DNA from 2 places in the Nitratireductor sp. PBL-C9 genome. Region 2 is predicted to be linked to the other one. Evidence: predicted binding sites of a transcription regulator. Region 2 holds the regulator's gene; the other holds the start of a gene.

Region 1 (7,484 bases), on a different contig from region 2:
TTCAACGCCAGCCTCGAAGGCAACACCCGCCGCGCCATCGACTTTCACGAAGGCGATGCGATTGATGAAGACGCGCTCAAGGCCCTTCTGAAGGCCGCAGCCGAACTGAATGCATCGACAGGCCACAAGAAGCACGCCGGCTAACCGCCTTGCCCTCCCTTGGGACCCCGGGGCACACACACCCACACCCGCGATGCACCGCCAGTCAAGACAATTACCCGGCAAACCACCGGCCACCACGCGCCTCCGCACCGCCTCATCGAACACCGGACAGGCAAACGAAACGGCAGAGCGTCACGCCGCCTCTGCGCGCACCGTGCCGGCCACGCGATAGGAGATTGCCTCGGCCAGATGGGTTCGCGTCACATCGCCGGCGCCATCCAGATCGGCCAGCGTGCGCGCGACCTTGAGAACCCGGTGATACGCGCGCGCGGAAAAGCCGAGCTTCTCGCTGGCCTCCCGAATGAGCGCCGTGCATGGCGCATCAAGCGTCACCACATCCTCGATCATTGCGGCCGAGCAGGAGGCATTGGTCGTCCACGCAGGCAGGCCCAGCGCCGTATATCGCTCCTGTTGCATGGCGCGTGCCCAGCTGACGCGCTCCGCAACCACCGCACTGGGCTCCGAACGCCCGCCCCCGCCGATAAGATCGCTCGCGGAGACGGCGGGAACATCGACCCGAAGATCGATACGGTCGAGCAGCGGCCCCGAAATGCGCGCCTGATAATCAGTCTGGCAGCGCGGGCCGCGCCGGCAGCGATGCCCCGGCTCCCCGGCCATGCCGCAACGGCACGGGTTCATGGCCGCAACAAGCTGAATACGCGCCGGATAGCTGACCCGGTGATTTGCGCGCGCGATCACGCATTCGGCGGTTTCCAGCGGCTGGCGCAGCGAATCCAGAACCTGCGGTGAAAACTCCGGCAACTCGTCCAGAAACAGAACCCCGTGATGCGCCAGCGAAGCCTCGCCGGGACGCGCCTTCAATCCGCCGCCCACGATGGCCGCCATTGAGGCCGAGTGATGCGGCGCGCGAAACGGACGCTGATCAGTGAGTTTGCCCTCCGCCAGTTCCCCGGCAATGGAAGCGATCATGGAGACTTCCAGCAATTCGCGCGGAGACAGGGGCGGCAGAATGGATGGCAGGCGCTGCGCCAGCATCGACTTGCCTGCCCCGGGCGGACCATTCATCAGAAGATTGTGCCCGCCAGCGGCTGCCACCTCCAGAACCCGCTTGGCCCCCTCCTGCCCTTTGATGTCGGCAAGATCCGGCAATCTGACCGGCGGCGGCCCGAGAGCCGGCTCCGGGCGGCTCATCACCTGGCTACCCTTGAAATGATTGGCGAGCGCGATGAGGCTGCGCGGCGCGAGAATGTCGAGATCCGCGCTGGCCCACGCGGCCTCCGCGCCGCAGGCATGCGGGCAGATCAGGCCGCGCCCCATCGCATTCGCCCCGATGGCCGCCGGCAGAACACCGTTCACCGCCGCCACCGTGCCATCGAGAGAAAGTTCTCCAAGCACGACATAGCCAGCTAATGAATCGCCGGGAATCGCGCCGAGAGCGGCCATGAGACCCAGCGCAATCGGCAAATCGTAATGGCTGCCCTCTTTGGGCAGGTCCGCAGGTGCGAGGTTGATCGTCACCTTCTTGGGCGGCATGGAAAGGCCCGACGCATGAAGCGCCGCCTGCACCCGCTCCCGGCTTTCCGCGACGGCCTTGTCGGCCAGCCCGACGATCTGCATCCCCATCTTGCCGGGAGCCACCATCACCTGCACCTCGACAGGCACAGCCTCCACGCCCTGAAATGCCACAGTGCTCACATGCGAAACCATGTGCTCTCCCCCTGCGCACGCCCGGCATTGCAGCCAGAACACGAGTTCCAATCCCCTTGCAACCGCATTGAAGCAGCTTCAGGCGATCAGATCAAGAACATTGAGAGAACAACCTAGCGCAAAGGTTGTCGGCAGGTTGCAGAGAGTTGTGCCGGGAGAACAGATCGGGGCGAGCGCAAACGCGGCCCGCCCCTTAAACCTTCTGCATGATGCAGCGCTCAGACTGCGGCGCAGCGCGCCTCGACGGCATCCCAGAACAGTGCGGCAATATCCGCGCCGCCGAATTTCTTGACCTCGCGGAGGCCCGTCGGAGAGGTCACATTGATCTCCGTCAGCCAGTCGCCGATGACATCGATACCAACCAGCGTGAAACCGCGCTCGCGCAGCGACGGCCCGATGCGCTCGCAGATCTCGCGCTCGCGATCCGTCAGTTCCGCATGTTCGGCGCGACCGCCCACATGCATGTTGGAGCGCGAATCGTGCTCGGCCGGCACACGGTTGATGGCGCCAACCGGCTCACCCTCAATGAGGATGATGCGCTTGTCGCCGCCACGCACCTCTTTCAGGTAGCGCTGCACGATGAAGGGCTCGCGGAACGCTTCCATGAACATTTCCAGAAGCGAGGCCAGATTGCGGTCTCCCTCCTTGAGGTGGAAGATACCGGCGCCGCCATTGCCGTAGAGCGGCTTGACGATGATGTCGCCATGCTTCCTGCGGAAATCATCGACCTCGCGCGGATCGCGGGTGATCAGCGTTTCCGGCATCAGGTCGGCGAATTCCGTCACGAAGATCTTTTCCGGGCTGTTGCGCACCCAGGCCGGATCATTGACCACGAGCGTCTTCGGGTGAATGCGCTCCAGAATATGCGTCGTGGTGATGTAATTCATGTCGAAGGGCGGATCCTGGCGCAGAAGCACCACATCCAGCTCCGAAAGGTCCGTGCGCTGCGGCTCGCCGAGCGTGAAGTGGTTGCCCTCCTCATCGCGCACCTCAAGCGTCTCGGCCCAGGCGATGACCTTGCCATCGGCCATGGAGAGACGATCCGGCGTGTAGTGCCAGAGCGCATGGCCCCGCCTCTGCGCTTCCAGAGCGAGCGCGAAGCTGGTGTCGCCGGCAATCGAAATGGTGGAGATATGGTCCATCTGGACCGCGACTTTCAGGGACATGGAAAGAGCTCCGGAGGGGACTGTTGTGCGGCAGATGACGGCCCGCGCATGCTTCTGTCAAGCTGTGGATGCCGCACAGACGTCACGCCGCGCCGTCGATGAACAAAAGACTGTTCACGATAACGTTATATTGGATACGATTCATAAACACTTTGCGTCCACTGTTCGGCGCATCGAGAACAAGATCGCCCGCATAACGGAGTTTCGATGCAGCCGGCGCCCGCACAAGCACGGACGATAACGGCGGACCAGTCCGACTTTGCCTTCACCGATGCGTTGACGGGCCTCGGAAACATGCGCCGATTCTTCGACAAGATCGACCGGCTGATCGAGGAACGCGCGGACGACCCCGCTCCTTTCGCCATCGGCGTACTGGATCTCGATGGCTTCAAGCCGATCAACGACCTTTTTGGCCGCGCCGCGGGCGATGAAATCCTGCAGCAGGTGGCCATGCGGCTGCGCGCCGCGATGGATACGCACTCCACGGTCACCCGCATCGGCGCAGACGAATTCGCCTTTCTGTTTCCACTGGTCTTCAGCGAGGAGGCCGCCCGCGAGAAGACACGGCTTCTGATCGAAATTCTCTCTGCCCCCTATGATGTCGGCCACCGCACCGCGCGGCTTTCGGCGTCTGCCGGCTGCTCCCTCTATTATTCCGAGGAAGAGACAGGCGAGGTTCTGCTCAACAAGGCGGAAACCGCGCTCTATCAGGCCAAGCGCACGGGGCGCGGCGCAGTCGTGGTCTACACCCGCGAGATGGAAGAGGCCGCCAAGCGCGTAACCCATATCGAGCAGGCCCTGCGCCGGGCGGTCGCCGCCGGCGAGGTGGAGCCGCATTTCCAGCCGATCGTCGATCTGGAAACCCGCCGCACGGTGGGCTTCGAGACGCTGGCGCGCTGGACCGACCGGGATCTGGGACCGGTTTCGCCGGGCATCTTCATTCCCATCGCCGAAGAACGCGGCATCATCGGCCCGTTATCGCAGCTGGTGCTGCGCAAGGCCACGGAAGCCGCACGCGACTGGCCGGAGGATCTGTTCCTCTCGTTCAACCTGTCGCCGTCTCAACTGGTCGATCACAATACCGGCCTGCAGATTCTCTCCATTCTCGAACAGACGGGCTTCGATCCGCGCCGGCTGGAGATCGAGATCACCGAAACGGGCCTGATGAACGACCCGGCATCCGCACAGCGCATCGTTGAGGATCTGCGGCGGGTTGGCATTCGCGTTTCGCTGGATGATTTCGGCACCGGACAGTCGAGCCTTGGCCGGCTGCGCGAGTTCCATTTCGACAAGCTCAAGATCGACCGCGCCTTCGTCGCCTCGATCCTGGAAGACCGGCCGTCCGAACACATCATCCGCGCCATTCTCGCCATGTGCGAGGGGCTTGGCATGGAGGTGGTTGCCGAAGGCATCGAAGCCGAGGCACAGGCCGAGCGCCTCACGCAGTTTGGCTGCGCGGGCGGGCAGGGCTATCTCTTCGGGCGTCCCTGCAATGCCGACGCCACGCTTGGCTATCTCCACCATACGGGCGAACAGAAAACACTGCAGCGCGCGAGCAGCTAACCCGCCTTCCGGCTCGCTTGCCAGCTTGGGGCCTGACCCTAGCGCTTTTCCAGACAGACCCTGGTGTGGCCGGCGCGAATGAAGCCGAGCTTCGCTGCAGCAGCCTTTGACAGATCGAGAATGCGGCCACGCGCAAAGGGGCCGCGATCATTGATCCGCACGACCACGCTGCGGCCATTGCGCTCGTTGGTTACACGCAGTTTCGTGCCGAAGGGCAGGGTGCGGTGCGCTGCGGTCATCGCAGCCGGGTTCATCCGCTCGCCTGAAGCCGTCTTCGACGTAAGCGCGTACCATGACGCGCTGCCGCACTGTGCTGACGCCGGTGCGGACAACACCGCAACGAACAAAGCGGCTGCCGGCGCGATCATCGCGCCGCGGGAAAGTCGCCTATGCATTATCAGTTTCCTGGAGTTGACGTAGCGGCCGCATAGCGGCGAAATGAGGCGACGTAGCGGCAGCTGCCGCCACGGCATGAAATTGCGACGCAGGATGGGCCGTTCTCGGGCTTTTCTGCTTCGCCTATGCCCTTGAGGGAGGCTTCCTTGACCGACACGCCGCGCACTCTTCGCTCCACCCGCAGGCTTGTCGGCCTTACAGGGCTTGCCGGCCTGCTCCTGGCTTCCACGCCGCTTGCAGCACAGGAAACCGGTCCAGGGGCAGACGCCGTGCAGAAGATCGCGCTCGACGCCTTCGACGCCATGAAGCTCAACGCGCTTCTTCTGGAGGTGCGGATTGATGGCGAGCCGCTCATCACGCTTGCCCATGGCGAAGCGATGCCGGGCGTGCCGCTCACCACGGACGGGCACTTTCGCAATGGCGCGGTTGCGCTCACCTATGTTGCGGCAGTGGCGCTGCGGCTTGCGGAGGAGGGGCGCTTCGACCTCGACCGCCCCATTGCAGAATGGATGCCCGACCTGCCCGCCGCCGACACGGCGACGCCCCGCATGCTGCTTAACATGACGGCGGGCTACCCCGATCACGTGGCGAGTGAGAAAGGATTTCTCGAACCCTTCTATGCCGATCCTTTTCGACAGTGGACCCCGGAAGAGCTGATCGATGTCAGCCTGTCCACCCCCCGTCGCTTTGCGCCCGGAGAGAACTGGGACTATTCCCATTCAGGCTATGTCATCCTCGGGCGCGTGATGGAGGCGGCCACGGGCGAAAAGCTCGCCGCACTGATGCAGCGCTACGTTCTCGATCCGCTCAATCTCTCGCAGACGCAGGGTCATGACACGCCGTCTGTCCCGGAACCGGTGGTGCACTCCTACACCGCCGAGCGCGGCGTCTGGGAGGACGCCACCCACTGGAATCCTTCCTGGACACTGGCGCAGGGCTCGGTTCAAACGACGGGCATTTCCGACATGGCCCGCAGCTTCGACACGATCACCGGCATCGACGGGTTCCTGCAGCCGCAATCCCGCAAGGCCATGATCGAGCCGCGCCTGATCGGCTTTGGAAGTCCGCTTGAGGGCTGCCCCAACTGCCACACGCTGGACAGCGCCTTCAGCTACGGCCTTGGCGCGATGCTGCGCGGGGACTGGGTCATGCAGACGCCATCCTTTGCCGGCAATGCATCGGCTGTCGCCACGCTGCCGCAGGGCCATTCACCCGAAGGCCGCGTGACCATTGCCGTTGCCGTGACCTACAGGGAAGAGGCGTTCGATGACTGGCAGGGCAATGTGCCCAACCGCGCCACTGACATTGTTCAGAAAATTGCTGAGGAGCTGGTCCCCGATAACCCGCCCGGACCGCGCCCGAAGCGCTGATACGCAGGCAGCAGCAAGCGCTGCTGACAAAACCGGATTCATTTGTCGGGAAGGGGATGGTGCCCAGGAGAGGACTCGAACCTCCACGCCTCGCGGCACACGGACCTGAACCGTGCGCGTCTACCAATTCCGCCACCTGGGCAGGTGTGCGATGCCGATGTAGGGGGCAAACCCTTCCGTGTCAACGCGGATTTTGATGTTTGTAAAGAAAATGACATGGGGCGTTCCGCCGCATGGGTTTGCGGGGGGCCCAAAACGTGAAAAGGGCGCCCGAAGGCGCCCTGAAACAGATCAATCCTCGAGAACTTCCTTCGAGGCCACCGTCGAATCAGCGTTGAGCTTGTAGACGATGGGAACGCCGGTCGCGATTTCCACCTTCAGGATCTCTTCGCCGGAGAGGCCGTCGAGCGCCATCACCAGCGCGCGCAGCGAATTGCCATGCGCTGCCACCAGAACCGTCTCGCCACGCAGCACATGCGGCAGGATCTCGTGCAGGAAATAGGGCCACACGCGCGCGCCCGTGTCCTTCAGGCTTTCGCCGCCGGGAGGAGGGGTGTCGTAGGAACGGCGCCAGACATGCACCTGCTCCTCACCCCATTTCGCGCGGGCGTCGTCCTTGTTAAGACCCGACAGATCGCCATAGTCGCGCTCGTTGAGCGCCTGATCGCGAATGGTCTCCAGCCCCTCCATCCCCAGCTCGCTGAGGATGTGGTCATTGGTGACCTGTGCGCGCGACAGAACGGAGGTGTAGGCGATGTCCGGCTTGAAGCCGCGCGCCTTCAGCCGGCGGCCGGCGTCCTTCGCCTCTTCATGCCCCTTTTCGGTCAGGCCCGGGTCGCGCCAGCCGGTGAACAGGTTCTTCAGGTTCCATTCGCTCTGGCCGTGACGAACGAGAATAAGGGTACCGGACATGATGGGTTCCTTGTTGCTTCGTAATGGAAGATTCAGTTGAGCCCGAGAACGTCGAGCATGGAATAGAGGCCGGGCTTGCGGCCATGCGCCCAGAGGGCGGCCTTGGCCGCGCCATGGGCGAAGATGCCGCGATCTTCAGCCTGATGCGAAAGGGTGATGCGTTCGCCGGTCCCGGCGAGAATGACGGAGTGCTCGCCAACGACGGAACCGCCGCGCAGCGTGGCAAAGCCGATCGTGCCTTCCTCGC
Region 2 (7,484 bases):
CGTGCCAAACGCTGCATTCTGCGTTTGAGAATTGGCGCGACGCGGTTTTCTCCGGCTTTGGCATGCTAGGCGAGCGCCCCCGGATAGCAAGATGGGAACCATGCGGTGCGGTTCGCAGTTTGAGACTTGCTTAAAAAATATGCAATGAGCCGAAGAAAGCGGCAGCTTGTTATGCGTATGGTTGTTCTGACACCTGAAGAAATGGGCAATGTGGATCGCGCGGCCATCGCAGCCGGCCCTCATGACGGGTACGGGCTGATGCGCAATGCCGGCGCGGCGGTGGCTGATCTTATCCTCGAGCGGTTTTCCGGCGCTGCTGGCGTCGCGGTTCTCTGCGGACCGGGCAACAATGGCGGTGACGGCTATGTCATTGCGCGGCTTCTGGCCGAGCGCGGCGTCAATGTTCGCCTGTTCGCCGATGCTGCGCCGCGGGAAGACAGCGATGCCGCCAGGGCGCGCGAGGACTGTTTTGTAACGCCCGAGGCTTTGGCCGATTTTCGCCCCGAAGCCGGCTGGCTGGTGGTTGACGCGCTCTATGGCGCCGGGCTTTCAAAGCCAATCGCGGGCATCGAGGCCGAACTCATCGAGCGGGTTGCGGCTGCGGGCGTCCCGGTGGTTGCCGTCGATCTTCCGTCCGGTCTTTCGGGTCTCACGGGCAAGCCCCTCGGCAGCTGCTTCAATGCGGACCTGACCGTCACGTTTTTCCGCAAAAAGCCGGGGCATCTGCTCATGCCCGGTCGACGCCTGTGTGGCGAGCTGGTCGTGGCCGATATCGGCATTGCCGAGACGGCGCTTGCATCAATGGATATCGCCCTCTGGGAGAATGGTCCGGCGCTCTGGCGCGACGCCGTGCCGGCGGTGGAGATCGATGCGCACAAATATGTGCGTGGTCATGTGGCGGTTGTTTCGGGCGGTGGCGCATCCACTGGTGCTGCGCGGCTTGCCGCGCGTGGCGCGGCGCGCGCCGGGGCAGGGGCCGTGACGGTGCTTTCGCCTGCAAACGCCCTGTCGGTGAACGCGATGCACCTGACCTCAATCATGCTGCGCAAGGCGGAGGCAGTGGATGAACTCATCGCCTTCCTCGATGAGCGAAAACCGACAGCCGCTGTTCTCGGCCCGGCAGCCGGCACAGGCGAGCGCACGCGCAGCTTCGCGCTGGGTTTTCTGGAGCGCGATGAAGGGCTGAAAGGGCTGGTGCTGGATGCCGACGCCATCACCGCCTTTGCCGATGCGCCCGATACGCTCTTCGAGGCCGTGAGAAGCTCCGCCTTAGCGACCGTGCTGACGCCGCATGACGGTGAATTCGCGCGCCTCTTCGGCGATCTCGCGGCTGACGCTTCCATGTCCAAGGTGGAGCGTGCGCGCGCAGCGGCAGAGCGCTCAGGAGCGGTGATCATCCTGAAGGGGGCGGACACGGTCGTCGCCTGCCCGGACGGGCGCGCCGCGATCAACACCAACGGATCGCGTTTCCTGGCGACGGCGGGCTCTGGCGATGTTCTGTGCGGGATTGTGGCCAGCCTTCTGGCGCAGGGCATGCCGGTCTTCGAAGCGGCATCGGCCGGCGTGTGGCTGCATGCAGAGGCTGGCGGGATGTTTGGCCGGGGCCTGATTGCGGAAGACCTCCCCGAGATGCTTCCGCATGTCTTCCAGGCGCTCTTCCCGGACGATGTTGGCTGAACCGACGCGGAGCTTGAAAAGAGCGCGCATTCTGGATGCCGGATGGCATCGGAGCCGGGGCATGCCTGAAGCCGCCCCGGATAGTCTTAAACTCAGTAGCGGCGCATCAGGCCGACGAGGCGACCCTGCACCTTGACGCGGTCGGGGCCGAAGATACGGGTTTCGTAAGCCGGATTGGCGGCTTCAAGGGCAATCGATGCGCCCTTGCGGCGGAAGCGCTTCAGCGTTGCCTCTTCCTGATCCACCAGCGCCACGACGATCTCGCCGGGATTGGCGGTCTGCGTCTCGCGGATGATCACCGTGTCGCCATCGAAAATGCCCGCATCGATCATCGAGTCGCCCTTGACCTCAAGCGCGTAGTGATCGCCACCGGTAAGCATGTCCGGCGGAACCGCGATGGAATGGGTCTGGTGCTGAATGGCGTCGATGGGGACACCGGCAGCGATGCGGCCCATCACAGGCACGGAAACGACGCCGGAAAGCGCGTCATCATTGCTGGCGGCAGGCTTGGAGGCCGCTGGCGCGGGCGTCTTGCCGAGGCTGCCCTCGATGACGCTTGGCGAAAAGCCGCGCGCGGCGGAATTGAGGCCCGGCGCGATGGAATCGGGAAGCCGCAGAACCTCCAGCGCACGCGCCCTGTTCGGGAGCCGGCGAATGAAGCCGCGCTCCTCCAGAGCCGTGATCAGCCGGTGAATGCCGGACTTGGAGGCGAGGTCGAGCGCCTCCTTCATTTCATCGAAGGAGGGCGGGATTCCGGTCTCCTTCAGTCGTTCATGGATGAACAGAAGAAGTTCGTGCTGCTTGCGGGTCAGCATGGGCGCCACCGAGAATCAGTTAAAAACAAAACCAGAACATACTCTATATGTTCCAGTTGTGTTCCGCAACCGTCCGGTTGCAGCGCCTATGGCGCAGCGAAAAGCGCCTTGGCTCCGTCTGCCACGAACTGGACCGCGAGGGCTGCCAGAATGACGCCCAGGAGGCGCGTCAGGATGGAGCGTCCCGTTTCGCCCAGAAAGCGGTCCACGCGCTCCGCCAGCGTGAAAACGGCATAGGTGAGGAGGATCGTTCCAAGCAGGATGCCGAGCAGCGCGATGGTGCCAAGAATCGAATTGAACTCGCCCGAAAGAAGCACGGTGGCCGAGATGGCGCCGGGACCCGCGATCAGCGGAATGGCCAGCGGGAAGGCGGCGATGTTGCGGATCATGTCGCGCGTGATCGCGCGCTCGGCACTCTTTTCGTGGCGCTCCTGGCGGCGCTCGAAGATCATCTCGAAGGCGATGAAGAACAGAAGCAGGCCGCCTGCCACACGGAAGGCGGGAAGCGTGATGCCGAACACGGCCAGAATGGCGCTGCCAGCGACGCCGAACAGGGCCAGAACGGCGAATCCGATGATGGCTGCGCGCACGGCCACCTGATTGCGCTCCGAGCGGTTCATGCCCGCTGTCAGCGCCAGAAAGAGCGGCGCAAGCCCTGGCGGATCGACGGTTACCAGCAATGTGACGAAGGCGTTGAAAACGGTATCGTAACCAGGCATCGGGTTCTCCTTGCGGCCTCTCTAGCCCAGCTTGGATGCGAGGGAAAAGCCCTCATTCTTCACGCAGGCTCGCTTCCTGCGGCAATTTGTCAAGGCGCTCATCCCCAGGAGGTTCGTATGCGCCTGAAATTGCGTTGGATTTCCGTCATCAAAAACGGATGCTCAATTGGAGAATCGCTGACGGCTCATATATAAAGAGTATGTGATTCCTCATTAAGAATGTGACACGTTTTGACTGACCAGACGACGCCGAACGGATCGGGCGAGCCCGACGAAATCGAGCCGATTTCCATTGTCGAGGAGATGCAGCGCTCTTATCTCGATTATGCGATGAGCGTGATCGTGAGCCGCGCCCTGCCGGATGCACGCGATGGTCTGAAGCCGGTGCATCGGCGCATTCTCTATGCATCCCATGAGAGCGGTTACCACTGGAACCGCAAATATGTGAAATCGGCCCGCCCCGTTGCCGACGTGATGGGTAAATACCACCCGCACGGCGATGCCGCCATCTACGACGCCTTGGTGCGTATGGCGCAGAACTGGTCCATGCGCCTGCCGCTGGTCGACGGGCAGGGCAATTTCGGCTCCATCGACGGCGATCCGCCGGCGGCAATGCGTTACACCGAGTCGCGTCTCACCAAGGGCGCGCATGAGCTTCTGGAAGACATCGACAAGGACACGGTCGATTTTCAGGACACCTATGACGGCTCCTCCAGCGAGCCGCGCGTGCTTCCGGCGCGCTATCCGAACCTTCTGGTCAATGGTTCGGGTGGTATCGCCGTCGGCATGGCGACGAACATTCCGCCGCACAATCTGGTCGAAGTCATCAATGGCTGCGTGGCGCTGATCGAGAACCCCGCACTCGGCCTGCCGCAGTTGCAGGAGATCATTCCCGGTCCCGATTTCCCGACCGGCGGCCTGATTCTCGGCCGTTCAGGTATCCGCAGCGCCTATGAGACGGGCCGCGGCTCGATCCTCATGCGCGGCAAGGTCTCGATCGAGCCGGCGCGCAATGATCGCGAAGCCATCATCATCACCGAAGTTCCCTATCAGGTGAACAAGGCGTCGATGATCGAAAAGATGGCCGAGCTGGTCCGCGACAAGCGCATTGAAGGCATTTCCGACATTCGCGACGAGAGTGACCGTCAGGGTTACCGCGTCGTGGTCGAGCTGAAGCGCGACGCCGTTGCCGATGTGGTGCTGAACCAGCTTTACCGCTTCACGCCGCTTCAGACCTCCTTTGGCGCCAACATGGTGGCGCTCAACGGCGGCAAGCCGGAACAGATGAACCTGCTTGATCTGCTCCAGGCCTTTGTCTACTTCCGCGAGGAAGTGGTCAGCCGGCGCACCAAGTACCTGCTGCGCAAGGCGCGCGAGCGCGCGCACGTCCTGGTTGGCCTTGCGATTGCCGTTGCCAATATCGACGAGGTGATCAAGCTCATCCGTCACGCGCCCGATCCGCAGACCGCGCGCGAGCAGTTGATGGAGCGCCGCTGGCCGGCCTCCGATGTGGAAGCGCTGATCCTGCTGATCGATGATCCGCGTCACCGCATCAACGAGGATGGCACCTACAATCTCTCCGAAGAACAGGCGCGTTCGATCCTCGAGCTGCGTCTCCAGCGCCTCACCGCGCTCGGACGCGACGAGATCGCCGACGAATTGAACAAGATCGGTGTGGAGATCGCGGATTTCCTCGAGATTCTGTCTTCGCGCGCCCGCATTCAGCAGATCGTCAAGGACGAGCTCATCGGCGTGCGCGACGAGTTCGGCACGCCGCGCCGCACCGAGATCACCGAAGGTGGCGCAGATCTCGACGATGAGGACCTGATCCAGCGTGAAGACATGGTCGTCACGGTCACGCGCAAGGGCTACATCAAGCGCGTGCCGCTTTCGATCTACCGGGCGCAGGCGCGTGGCGGCAAGGGCCGCTCGGGCATGTCGACCAAGGACGAGGATTTCGTCACCCAGCTCTTCGTCGCCAACACCCACACGCCGATCCTGTTCTTCTCCTCGCGTGGCATTGTCTACAAGGAGAAGGTCTGGCGTCTGCCGGTCGGTACGCCGCAATCGGTCGGCAAGTTCCTGCGCAACATGCTGCCGCTCGAAGAGGGCGAGAGCATCACCACGATCATGCCGCTTCCGGAGGATGAAGAGAGCTGGGGCGCGCTCGACGTCATGTTCGCCACCACGCGCGGCACGGTGCGGCGCAACAAGCTGTCGGATTTCGTTCAGGTCAACCGCAATGGCAAGATCGCCATGAAGCTGGATGACCCGAGCGACGAGATCCTCGGCGTCTTCACCTGTACCGAAGACGACGACGTTCTGCTGACGGCGGCTTCGGGCCAGTGCATCCGCTTCTGCGTCACCGATGTACGCGTATTCGCCGGACGCAACTCGATCGGTGTGCGCGGCATCAATCTGGCCGAGGGCGACCGGGTCATCTCCATGGCCATTCTGGCCCATGTGGAGGCAAGCCCGGCCGAACGCGCTGCCTATCTCAAGCAGGCCGCCGCCGAGCGGCGTCAGGCTTCGGGTGAAGAAGAGGAAGTGGCGCTCACCAACGAGGATGTCGGTGAGGAGGAAAGCCTGTCCACGGAGCGCTTCGAAGAGCTTCAGGCGCGCGAGCAGATGGTGCTGACCGTCAGCGAGTTCGGCTATGGCAAGCGCTCGTCCAGCTACGACTTCCGTGTCACCGGACGTGGCGGCAAGGGCATTCGCGCCACCGATGTCTCCAAAACCGGCGAGATCGGTCCGCTCATCGCGGCGTTCCCGGTCGAGCAGGAAGACCAGATCATGCTGGTTTCCAATGCCGGTCAGGTCATCCGCGTTCCGGTCGGTGGCATCCGCATCGCAAGCCGCGCCACCAAGGGCGTGACCATCTTCAACACGGCCAAGGGCGAGAAGGTGGTTTCGGTTGAGCGTATTTCCGATACGCAGGCCGAAGAAGAAGAGATGGAAGCGCTGGACGGAGAAGCCGCAGCCGAGGCGGGGGAAGCTCCTGCGGCCAACGCGGATACGCCTGACACTGGTGCCGACAATGGCGCTGGCGAAGACGGTGCTTCTGGCGGCGAGGGCGCTGCCGAATAATCTGCAGCCTTCTTCCAAACGTAAGGGGCAGGGATTCGTTCCTGCCCTTTAACGCAGGCGGCGATGGCCCGTGTTGCGGCCCGTGTTGCGCACGCGGTTTTCCAGCTTGATGCGGTTGGCCTCTTCATGAAGGCCGACCGCCGTTGCGATCAGCATGGCGACGGTCATTGCGGCAGCGAGCGTAAAGATAAGCATGGCTTGTCTCCTTTGGCCTGTTAACGAAGAGAGACGCCATTTGGTTTCATGGCTGGCGCTCTCCCTGCCATTGGTGTCCTGACTAGCCCAACTGGTTCGAACCGTTCTTGAATGCGGCGTTCATGCCTCGTTCATGCGCTCTGCGGCCTTGTGCCCGACGGGGCTGCCGTGGCGTGATTGCTGAATTGCCATCGCCCGGCAAGACGGATAAAAGCACGCCATGACCGAACGAACAGCCTTTTATGCCGGGTCCTTCGATCCACTGACAAATGGCCACCTGGATGTGCTCAAGGGCGCGCTCACGGTATCTGACCGCATTGTCGTCGGGATCGGCCTTCACCCGGGCAAGAAGCCGCTTTTTTCCTACGAGGAGCGCGTCGCATTGATCCAGCGCTCTGCGCTGGCCGAGCTTGGTGACGATGCCGGGCGCATCGAGGTTGTCGCGTTTGACGGGCTGGTCATCGATGCGGCGCGCGAGCATGGCGCATCGATCATGATCCGCGGCCTGCGCGATGGCACTGATCTTGATTATGAAATGCAGATGGCGGGCATGAATGAAACCATGGCGCCCGACCTGCAGACTGTTTTTTTGCCGGCAAGTCCTTCCGTGCGCACAATTACCGCCACACTTGTACGGCAGATCGCTTCCATGGGCGGAAATATAGCGCCATTCGTTCCTTCCGTTGTTCTGGAAGCGCTCAAAGCCAAATTCCCCGCCTGAAACCAAAAGGAGAGTTTCATGCAGCTTCGCAAGCTTGCCTCGTCTGCGCTCGTGGCCGGTGCACTCATGATCGGTCTTGGCGTTGCTACTGCAGCCGAACCCGAAAACACGGTGATTCTCACGCTCAAGAACGGCGATGTCACCATCGGGCTGCGGCCTGACCTGGCTCCCAAGCATGTCGAACAGATCAAGGCTCTGGTGGCCGAAGGCGCTTACGACAATGTCGCGTTCCACCGCGTGATCGATGGCTTCATGGCGCAGACCGGCGAT

Evidence for each region. Region 2 encodes LexA, which represses DNA repair genes until DNA is damaged. Its sites were predicted from a motif close to TGTTCNNNNTGTGTTCNG; they were not measured.
Region 1: ACRTG1_RS14250 (YifB family Mg chelatase-like AAA ATPase) is a predicted target of LexA. The motif match lies at 1,924-1,941, and genes of this name have one in related genera.

What each region holds. Positions count from the first base shown of each region.
Region 1 covers NZ_JBPAXW010000006.1:154,315-161,798, forward strand. Annotated here, with positions in the region: gene ACRTG1_RS14245 (DUF1801 domain-containing protein) at 1-144, shown strand, start outside; gene ACRTG1_RS14250 (YifB family Mg chelatase-like AAA ATPase) at 295-1,830, opposite strand; gene gshB (glutathione synthase) at 2,049-2,996, opposite strand; gene ACRTG1_RS14260 (putative bifunctional diguanylate cyclase/phosphodiesterase) at 3,204-4,559, shown strand; gene ACRTG1_RS14265 (septal ring lytic transglycosylase RlpA family protein) at 4,598-4,954, opposite strand; gene ACRTG1_RS14270 (serine hydrolase domain-containing protein) at 5,102-6,325, shown strand; tRNA gene ACRTG1_RS14275 (tRNA-Leu) at 6,383-6,467, opposite strand; gene ACRTG1_RS14280 (2,3-bisphosphoglycerate-dependent phosphoglycerate mutase) at 6,617-7,237, opposite strand; gene dapB (4-hydroxy-tetrahydrodipicolinate reductase) at 7,270-7,484, opposite strand, start outside.
Region 2 covers NZ_JBPAXW010000012.1:5,613-13,096, forward strand. Annotated here, with positions in the region: gene ACRTG1_RS22030 (NAD(P)H-hydrate dehydratase) at 172-1,677, shown strand; gene lexA (transcriptional repressor LexA) at 1,770-2,492, opposite strand; gene ACRTG1_RS22040 (MarC family protein) at 2,579-3,211, opposite strand; gene gyrA (DNA gyrase subunit A) at 3,443-6,298, shown strand; gene ACRTG1_RS22050 (hypothetical protein) at 6,347-6,493, opposite strand; gene coaD (pantetheine-phosphate adenylyltransferase) at 6,714-7,214, shown strand; gene ACRTG1_RS22060 (peptidylprolyl isomerase) at 7,233-7,484, shown strand, end outside.